Regions from separate parts of the Rhizobium sp. CCGE531 genome, predicted to be linked through region 3. Evidence: predicted binding sites of a transcription regulator. Region 3 holds the regulator's gene; each other region holds the start of a gene.

What was found. The regulator LexA, encoded in region 3, represses DNA repair genes until DNA is damaged. The targets are predictions, from matches to a motif close to TGTTCNNNNTGTGTTCNG.
Region 1: dinB (DNA polymerase IV) is a predicted target of LexA. The motif match lies at 1,625-1,642, and genes of this name have one in related genera.
Region 2: CCGE531_RS12370 (ribonuclease) is a predicted target of LexA. The motif match lies at 1,831-1,848, and genes of this name have one in related genera.

Annotation. Positions count from the first base shown of each region.
Region 1 is NZ_CP032686.1:222,962-226,242, reverse strand. Features, by position in the region: gene CCGE531_RS27340 (AraC family transcriptional regulator) at 442-1,569, shown strand; gene dinB (DNA polymerase IV) at 1,695-2,792, shown strand; gene CCGE531_RS27330 (ABC transporter substrate-binding protein) at 2,964-3,281, shown strand, end outside.
Region 2 is NZ_CP032684.1:2,539,932-2,543,212, forward strand. Features, by position in the region: gene ettA (energy-dependent translational throttle protein EttA) at 1-945, opposite strand, end outside; gene CCGE531_RS12370 (ribonuclease) at 1,071-1,817, opposite strand; gene CCGE531_RS12375 (alpha/beta hydrolase) at 1,982-2,914, shown strand; gene CCGE531_RS12380 (DMT family transporter) at 2,934-3,281, shown strand, end outside.
Region 3 is NZ_CP032684.1:1,932,963-1,936,243, reverse strand. Features, by position in the region: gene CCGE531_RS09420 (VOC family protein) at 1-650, opposite strand, end outside; gene lexA (transcriptional repressor LexA) at 1,073-1,795, shown strand; gene CCGE531_RS09410 (ComEC/Rec2 family competence protein) at 1,776-3,281, opposite strand, start outside.

The DNA of each region.
Region 1 (3,281 bases), on a different replicon from region 3:
TCTCGATAAAATTCTTGAAATTATTAACGAATAATGCTTAAGTAACTGTTACGAGTATTGAAGTAAGGTTTGCGGCAATGCGACCCTCTCGGGTATCAGTTTTGCGTTCCTTGCGATGGCCGCCGGAGATCAGTCGGGCAGTTTGGCCTTTTGCCAAGCTGCTCGCCACGCTGTCGAACAGAAGCGTCCGCCTCATCAAAGACGAGGACGTCACCTGTCGTGCGTTTACCCCTCTCTCTTCCTGTTACAATAGGGAATCAGATTCGTACCGGCATGAAAAGTTGGGAATCAGGCTGGATCTTACGAGAAGGCGGCCAATCCACAGACAAATTCTGGCTTTAAGATGATCAACTGGTGTTGGGGCCAGCTGCAGAATTTTCAATGGACGCGCTGCAGCCGCGGCAAGTACAACACGCCATGTAGTGTCGAGGGATCGCTACAATGATGTGGAGCAAAGCAGGTATTCCATTTGAACAGCCCAAGGCTGTCGAGCGCCGCCGCTGGCCCCGCTCTCCTCAGGCGCCGCTTTACAGCGAAGTCCCCGAAAGGACGGAGCTGGCGTCCCTGTCATTTTCAACCGGGGAACTGCGCCCCGATCGGCAATTTGCGGCCTGGCAGGAGCGCATGGCTCCGCTGATCGATATGCGGCCGCAAAATCAAGCAAAAGCGTGTGAGCCGTTCGCGGTGAAGCAGGTCGTATGGAACCTCGAAGGTGTCCTGCTCATTCAGCAGGATACCCCGGCATTCAGTTTCGAACGCTCCGCGGAAAAAATACGATTCAGCTCGATAGATCATTGGCAGATCACCTTTCTGCGCACCGGAAAGACGTGGGCGAGCGTTAATGGCAAGGTTGTCGAAAACGAGCCTGGCATGATGGAAATCCGGATGCTGGGCTACCCCTTTTACGGACGAACCTCGCCGGCGCAATCCACGACCCTGATCCTGCCATGCGATCTGTTCGCCGCCTATGGTGGATTGCCGAGCGCCAGCAGCAATATCGTACTTGGGGGCGCGCGCGTCTCGTTACTTTCGAGCTACATGGATTTTCTCGAAGTCAATCTCCTTCGTTTGACCAGAGACGACCTTCCAAGCGTCAGGAACCAGCTTCGGGAAATGGTGTTCCATACCATCGCTCCCTTGGTGCACTGCCAGATCGATGGCGAGATATCGCAAAGCGGGCTGATGACCCGGGCAAGGCATTTCATTCAGAACAACCTGGGATCCGCGGAATTGACGCCGGAAACCCTAAGCCGTGAACTGGCAATTTCGCGGACCCGTCTTTACGAGCTATTCCAGACCTCGAGCGGAGTGCTCAACTACATCCGAAGGAAACGGCTTCTGGCTGCGCGCGCCGCACTTAACGATCCCGCCGATGGCCGGAAAATCGGCGAAATCGCCAATCAGTTCTGTTTCGAGTCCGCCGCCAACTTCTGCCGAGCCTTCACCCATGAGTTCGGCTACAACCCAAGCGAAGTGCGCAGGCATTCTCGGGATTTCAAGACGGAAGCGCCGTCGCGCACGGCTGTGGTGTCGAGTTTCGATAACTGGCTCAGCACGCTTGGTCTTTGATGAAGTTCTGTCGGCAAGATCCGGAACCGGTTTGATATCGTCGCCAGGGATGATATGTTCCGCATTTGTTTCAGCCCCACAATCTACGACGGTGCTGAAGTGCAGAGCATGATGCCGAGACGATAATGAACGATATGAGCTCGACGCCCGTCCGCAAAATCATCCATGTGGACATGGATGCCTTCTACGCGTCGGTCGAACAGCGGGACAATCCCGAACTGCGCGGCAAGCCGCTTGCGGTCGGCGGGTCCGCGGCGCGCGGCGTGGTGGCGGCGGCAAGCTATGAGGCCCGCGCCTTCGGCGTTCGCTCGGCCATGCCGTCGGTGACTGCGAAGCGTAAATGCCCGGACCTGATTTTCGTGCCGCCGCGCTTCGACGTCTACAAAGCCGTGTCGCGGCAGATACGCGAGGTCTTCGCCGAATATACGCCGCTGATCGAGCCCCTTTCACTCGATGAAGCGTATCTCGACGTCACCGAAAACCTCAAGGGCATGGAGATCGCCACGGAGATCGCGCTGGAGATCCGGGCCAGGATCAAACAGATCACCGGGCTCAATGCTTCCGCCGGCATTTCCTACAACAAGTTCCTCGCCAAGATGGCGAGCGATCTGAACAAGCCCAACGGCCAGGCGGTGATCACGCCGAAGAACGGGCCGGCATTTGTCGAGGCGCTCCCCGTCAGCAAATTCCATGGCGTGGGGCCAGCGACCGCCGAGCGCATGCGCAAGTACGGGATCGAAACCGGGCTCGATCTAAGGTCGAAGTCTCTCGCCTTCCTGCAGGAGCATTTCGGAAAGTCCGGACCGTATTTCTACGGGATCGCCCGGGGCATCGACGAACGCCAGGTGAGACCCGACCGGATCCGCAAATCCGTCGGCGCGGAGGATACTTTTCCCGAGGATATCGACGACCTCGATCTGGCGACGGCGGAATTGCAGCCGCTCGCGGAGAAGGTCTGGCGCTACTGCGAGGCAAGCGGCATCAGCGGCAAGACGGTGACCGTGAAGATCAAATACTCCGATTTCACGCAGGCGACGCGCAGTCGGACCGTCCCTTTTCCGGTCGCGGACATGGGCGAAATCCTAGAAGCGGCATCCGCGCTTCTGGCGACCGTCCATCCGTTCAGGAGGCCGGTTCGGCTGCTCGGCGTCACGCTGTCATCCCTCACGAACGAAAGAGCCGACGAAGGCCGCTCGCAATCCCAGCTCGATCTCGGTATCTGACGGTCGGTCACGGAAGCGATACTGGCGAATCCGGGCTTTGTCCTGGTCCCGCGCGCGGAATCTGTAGAAATATGAGTAAATCCCTCTTGTTTGTGACCGGCTGGCAAGGCTATACCGCCGCGGGTGTTTTCACCCGTCCATATTTGGCCGCAAACGATCAGGATGTTTTTCGTGACCATATTGAAATCACTTTTGGCCGTCCCGGCTCTTTGCGCGGCGCTCGGCCTTGCCGCACCGGCAGCATCGGCCGCATCGACCAGCTATCCCCTGACAATCGACAATTGCGGCGCAAAGGTCACATTCCAGAAAGCACCGGCACGGGCGATCGGGCTCGGCCAGAACAGTGCCGAAATTCTTCTTTTGCTTGGCCTGCAGGACAAAATGGTCGGCACCGCCTTCTGGCCGAGCAAGGTCCTGCCACAGCTTGCCGAAGCGAATTCCAAGGTCAAATTGCTGACCGTCGAGTTCCCGACGTTTGAATCGATCCTC
Region 2 (3,281 bases), 610 kb from region 3:
CTGGCCGAGACGCTCGCCGACCGGAATAATGATCTGCGCATCGCCGGGACGCTGGTTCTCGGCGGCATCGACCAATTCGTCATAGGCGCGGATACGGGCCTTGGACTTCGACTGGCGCGCTTTCGGGCTGGAGGCGATCCATTCCTGTTCGCGTGCGATCGCCTTCTGGCGGCCGGCCTCTTCGCGACCTTCCTGCTGCATGCGCTTCGCCTTCGCCAGCAAGTACGAGGAGTAGTTGCCTTCGTAGGGAATGCCGCGGCCGCGGTCGAGTTCGAGAATCCAGCCGGTGACGTTATCCAGGAAGTAGCGATCGTGGGTGATCATCAGCACGGCGCCCGGATAGGCACGCAGGTGCTTTTCCAGCCAGGCGATGGTTTCGGCGTCGAGATGGTTGGTCGGTTCGTCGAGCAGCAGCACGTCCGGCTGCGACAGCAGTAGCTTGCACAAGGCCACACGTCGGCGTTCGCCGCCCGAGAGTTTGGTGACGTCCGCATCGCCGGGCGGGCAGCGCAGCGCGTCCATCGCCATCTCAACCTGGCTTTCCAGATCCCAAAGGTTCTGGCTGTCGATGATGTCCTGGAGCTTGGCACCCTCTTCCGCCGTCTCGTCGGAATAGTTCATCATCAATTCGTTGTAGCGATTGAGGACGTCGGTCTTCGCCGCAACGCCTTCCATGACGTTTTCGAGCGCAGTCTTCGCAGGATCGAGTTGCGGCTCCTGGGCCAGATAGCCGATGGTGGCGCCTTCGGCCAGCCATGCCTCGCCGGTATATTCCTTGTCGAGGCCGGCCATGATGCGCAGCACCGTCGACTTACCCGCACCGTTCGGACCGAGAATACCGATCTTGGCGTCGGGGTAGAAGGAGAGATGAATATTCTCCAGGATCTTCTTGGCGCCATAGGCCTTATTCAGACCGGCCATATGATAAATGAACTGACGTGCCATAGCTTGGGTTGCTCCACGGGCGGATAACATTGCGAATTGTGCCGCTATGTAGGCGAAACCCCGCTCTCGGGCAACGGCGAAACCTTGTCCGAGGGCATTATCCGGGTCAGAAAGGCCGTATTTCCTCAGAAACCGGCGGCATCCACCACGCCGCGGTCGCAGCCGAAGGCGGTGCTGCCCGCGCTTTGGATCAGTTTGGCGAGCCGCGGCTCGTTACCCTGCTGTGGCTCGATCGCATCTTCCGAGAGGCCGATGGTCAGCTCCGAAATCATCCTGACATCGCCGACCCGACGGCAGCTCATCTTGATGCGCGCATTGGCGCCCTCGCCGAAGCTCTGGTCGAAGGCAGCCTTGATGCTTTCGGCATCGAGTTCCTTGCCGATATTCTCCGCGAAGAGCTGGCGCACGGACGACGCATTGAGTTCGGCGATCAGGCCGGCGGCGATTGAAAAATATTTGTCGGCGCTGAGCTTCGTACAAGTGCCGTGCTTGATCCACTCATGCCGCTCGAGGCCGGATTGCGTGCCCGGCATTGCCTTGTCCAGCTTCGCCTTGACCTCCTGCGACAGCTCCACCGCCGGCAGATCCTTCCAGTCGCGGCCGCGATCCGCCTGCTTCAAATCCTCCGAAACATCGCAATATTCCTGCCGCATAGGCCACAGGCCATGCAGCGAGAAGTTCGTGGCATCATGATTGCTCGACGATTGGCTCCGGCATTCGGCCTTCTTCTGGTTCGTCGCGCAAAATGCCGGTTCCCAGCTTGCGGCCAGGATAAAACGCGTCCGCCCACGGCTATGCTCCTGCGCCATGGCGCTGGCGGCCGTTCCGACCGAAAGAAATACAACTGCAAATACCCGAAGCAACTGCCTCATTCCCTGCCTCCAATAGAACATTATGGGAACAAATAAGCAGTTTGATGGAGCGGGCGCAATCCTGAATCGTAGTACCCGGAAAGATTTATTTCTGTGTGCTTCGGCACCTATCCATTGCAATCGGCCTGATGATAATCTTTCGTTCAAACGGGAGGACCGAATGCATGTTCGCGGATACGCAGCGCCTGAATAGCCCGACGGGCGCGAAGATTGCCTATCATCACCTGCCGGCAACTGCGGAAGCACGCGGCATCCTGCTGATATCGCATGGTCTTGCCGAACACTCCCGCCGCTACGAAGCCTTTGCGGATGCGATGGCCGCTCAGGGCTTTCACGTCTACGCGCACGACCATCGCGGCCATGGCGAGACCGTTGCCCACGACGCACCCATCGGCCGCTTCGCGCGAAAAGGTGGAGTGGACCATGTCATCGCCGATGTGCTCGCCATGCGCGAGCTTGCCGCAAGCGCTCATCCCGGCCTGCCGATCATCCTGTTCGGCCACTCCATGGGTGGATTGATCAGCCTCAACACGGTCGTCACACATCCGGACAAGTTCGATGCCGTCACCGTGTGGAACTCCAATTTCAATGCGGGCCTTGCCGGCCGCACCGCCCAGCTCATCCTCAAGACGGAGCGCATGTTCAAGGGATCGGATGTTCCAAGCGGCCCCTTGCCGAAGCTGACTTTCGGCACCTGGGGCCGGTCGATCGCAAATCGCCGCACCGACTTCGACTGGCTTTCGCGCATTCCCGAGCACGTGGACAAATACATCGCCGACCCCCTGTGCGGTTTCGACGCCTCCGTCTCGCTCTGGCTCGACATATTCGAGCTTACCTTCCGGGCGCCGCAAAAGACCTATCTCGACCGGCTTCGGCGCGATATGCCCGTCCATCTCGTCGGGGGTGGCAAGGATCCGGCAACCGATAATGCGAAAGCGATCTCCTGGCTGGCAAACCATTTGAAAAGCGCCGGTTTCTCTCATATTACAACCGAGATCCATCCCGACATGCGGCACGAGACGCTTAACGAAATCGGTGCCGATGAAGCCATTTCCCGCTTTGCCGGCTGGTGCAAACAGGTGACGGCAAACAACTGATTCTCATGGGAATTCTGCAATGAACACCTCCAGCGGCTCCTCGATCCGATTGCCGCAATCGGAGCTGACCTTCGGCTTGGCGATGATGTTCCTCTCCGTCGTCCTCTCGCCGATCATCGACATCTTCTCCAAGCTCGCCGCAACCACGATCCCGCCGGCCGAAGTCACCGCCGCCCGCTTCATCCTTCAAACGCTCTTTGCGCTGCCGATGATGGCGATGCGCCGGCAATGGGGCGTGTGGACATGGCGGCGCGGCGGCGTTCATGCCATCCGTGCCGCCATGCTGACGCTGTCCATGGTGTCGTTCGTAACCACACTGCAGGTGATGGAAGTTGCCGATGCCATTGCCATCTTTTTCGTCGAGCCG
Region 3 (3,281 bases):
GCAGCCTTGATCGTCAGGCCGAAGGAGTGCTTGATGACTCGCGGACCGCCAACGATCTCTTCGAAAAAGGTGCGATACGCCGCTGGTTTCAGCGCGGAAAGCGCCACTCGTGCGATGCCGGTCACGCCGTTTTCGTGACGCTCGAGCACGCCGCGGTCGGTCGGCAGCGGATTGATGCGCTGGCAGCAGAAGGCCAGGAAATCCGGCGCGCGCAGATCGGCCGCAAATGCGAGGCGAAAACCGGCCGTGGTTTCCGTTCCGTCCGGCATCTTCATCTGCCGGGAGAAATCCAGCATGCGTCCGGCCGAGATCGCCGCCACCTTGAAACGCTCGTCATCGCCGACGGCATCGTCCGTACCGAAAACCACGGCCGAAAATCCATCCTCGGCGACGCGGAAGCGATAGGCCTGGTCACGCGCAACGAAGACATTGCCGTCGGCAATACTCGTCTCGCATTGCTCCTGGGATGCCACGCCCAAAGGTTCGAGATAGGTCTTGTCGGCAAGGAAGACGCAGGCATTTTCGGTGCCGAACGGATGGCGGGCGTCCGGCGCCACCGTGAAGCCGAGCTTGCCCAGCCGTTCGCGCGCCAATGCGATGTTGACGGTCGGCAGCACGAGATGATCCAGCGGATGCGGCGACAAAGTCATGGTTCCCCCTGTTTGCCTGCAAAAGCAGATTTGCGCCCATACAAAGCTGAATTCAAGACGAAAACCAAGCCGTGAAGGCGCGCGACAATGGAAACCGGACGCAACCCTGGCAACTGGACCGCACTGATTCTCAACTGTAGCCGGCTTATGCGGCGGATCGTCGTCTTCATCCGCACATCAAGATCCGGAGATGGGCCTGAAGCGTTCACGAAACGAACAGAGCGGCATTTCTCATATTTATCGATGGATTAGCGCGGATATAACTCTCAAGGGTTTTCAGGCGATCCATTCGATGGCGGCAATTATTTGATCCGCCCGGCAAGGCTTTACCGAAATTTAAGCACTTGCGGAACACATATGGAACATATAGTGTCCGTTCTGGATTTGTTTCACGGTTTTTCTTGATTTGGGGTTCCAAGACGATGTTGACGCGCAAGCAGCAGGAACTGCTTCTCTTCATTCACGAGCGGATGAAGGAGTCGGGAGTCCCGCCATCTTTCGACGAGATGAAGGACGCACTGGATCTGGCATCCAAATCCGGCATTCACCGTCTGATCACGGCGCTCGAGGAACGCGGCTTCATCCGCCGCCTGCCGAACAGGGCGCGGGCGCTCGAAGTCATCAAGCTGCCGGAGGCCTATAATTCAAGCCTGCAGCCGCGTCGCGGCTTTTCGCCGAGCGTTATCGAGGGCAGCCTCGGCAAACCTCAGCCGGTCGCGCCGCCCGCCCCGGCAAAGGTTGCGAACGACGACCACAATAGTTCCGTATCGGTACCGGTCATGGGGCGCATCGCTGCCGGCGTTCCGATTTCCGCCATTCAGAACAATACGCATGACATTACCGTTCCCGCCGATATGCTCGGCTCCGGCGAGCATTATGCGCTCGAGGTCAGGGGCGATTCGATGATCGACGCCGGAATTTTCGATGGCGACACAGTCATCATCCGCAATTCGACGACGGCCAATCCCGGCGATATCGTCGTTGCGCTCGTCGACGACGAAGAGGCAACGCTGAAGCGCTTCCGCCGCAAGGGCGCCTCCATCGCGCTGGAAGCCGCCAATCCCGCCTATGAAACCCGTATCTTCGGGCCGGACCGCGTCAAGGTCCAAGGCAAGCTCGTCGGCCTTATTCGGCGCTATCACTGACCGGTGATTGTGGCGCGATCGGCGTGCCGGACTTGTCTGCGCGCCAATCGTAAGTTCGATGCCGTGTCCATGGTCGTCGAGGGTTTTCGAATGCTGCGGAAATGATCGGCGTATCGGCGCCGAGGGTCATTTCAAGAGAGCCGGTTCTTCGCAGTGTTGCGCCCGTTATGAGCATTGCGCCGGAACGGCAATGATCAAGCCGCAGCCGGATCGGCGTCACGACGATGTTTGCAGTATCGCAAGCCGGCGGCAGATAGGCGGCATTTTCGATGGTGACCAACATGGCGCCGTTATCAAGCATCGCCACGCACCATGCGCCTTTCTGACAGGCGAAGCTTCCCTGCATCGTCCTGTCGAGCGCTTCTTCCATTGCCTTGCGCACAGCATTCTGCTCTTCCCCGCTTAACCGGCGATGGCGATCGGTCGTCTTGTTGATCTGCGGAAGCCGGCTATCGCCAGGGAGAATGGTGGGCGGCTGATGTTCGGTTGCGACCAGTGCCTTCCGCCATTGTTCGAAAATGAAAGCCTGCGGCCTTTCGCGATTTGTGGCGAGTATATCGTCCTGCCGCAGCGCAACCAGGACACCATCCTCGGAAATCATCAGATCCGGCTTCGGCACGCCGGAGCCGAATGCCGCCACGCCGGTGGATGAGAGCAGCAACAGCAGGCCCAAATGGCGAAGCCGGGTCCGCAGCATGGTCATGATCAGGAAGCCGGCAATGAAGATCGGCAGCAGCCAGGCTGGCTGGCGGCCGAAGGTGATGTCGCCTCCCCAGCCAGCCACGGTTTTGGCGATCAGGATGACGAGTTCCAGTCCCTCTCCGGTGACTTTCCAAAACGGCCCGTCCAAGCCGAAGGGCATGAGCAGCATTGCCACCATGCCAAAGGGCATGACGATGAAGGAGACGACCGGCATGGCTGCGAGGTTGGCGGCGAGACCATATGTCGCCAGCCGATGAAAATGCTCGATCGAGAAGATGGCCGTCGATGCGCCGCCGATGAACGAGGTCGACAACACGCCGCCGAAGAAGCGCGAGACAAACAGCAGCGGGCTTAGCAGACGGATCCGCGAGAGAATGTTTTCGCGATGCCGCCGTCGTTTCCATAGCGAATAGCCCGACACCAGCGCCAGCGTCGCTGCATAGGACATCTGAAAGCTTGGACCAAGCACCTGCGACGGCGACAGAACGAGGATGACGATGGCGGATAGGGCGACATTGCGAAGGCTGAGCGACGGCCGATCGAAAAGCACGGCCACCAGCATGATCGCCATCATGATGAAAGCGCGCTCGGCGGATACGCCGAAGCCGGAAATAAGGTAATAGGCCGTTACCGTCAAAAGCGCGCCGAAGGCCGCGAACTTCTTGGTCGGCCAGGCCTGCGCAACTCCCGGAAACAAACTGAACAGATAGCGCAGGCCGATATAGAAGATGCCGGCCGACAGCGCCATGTTCAGCCCTGAAATTGCAATGATATGGGTGAGACC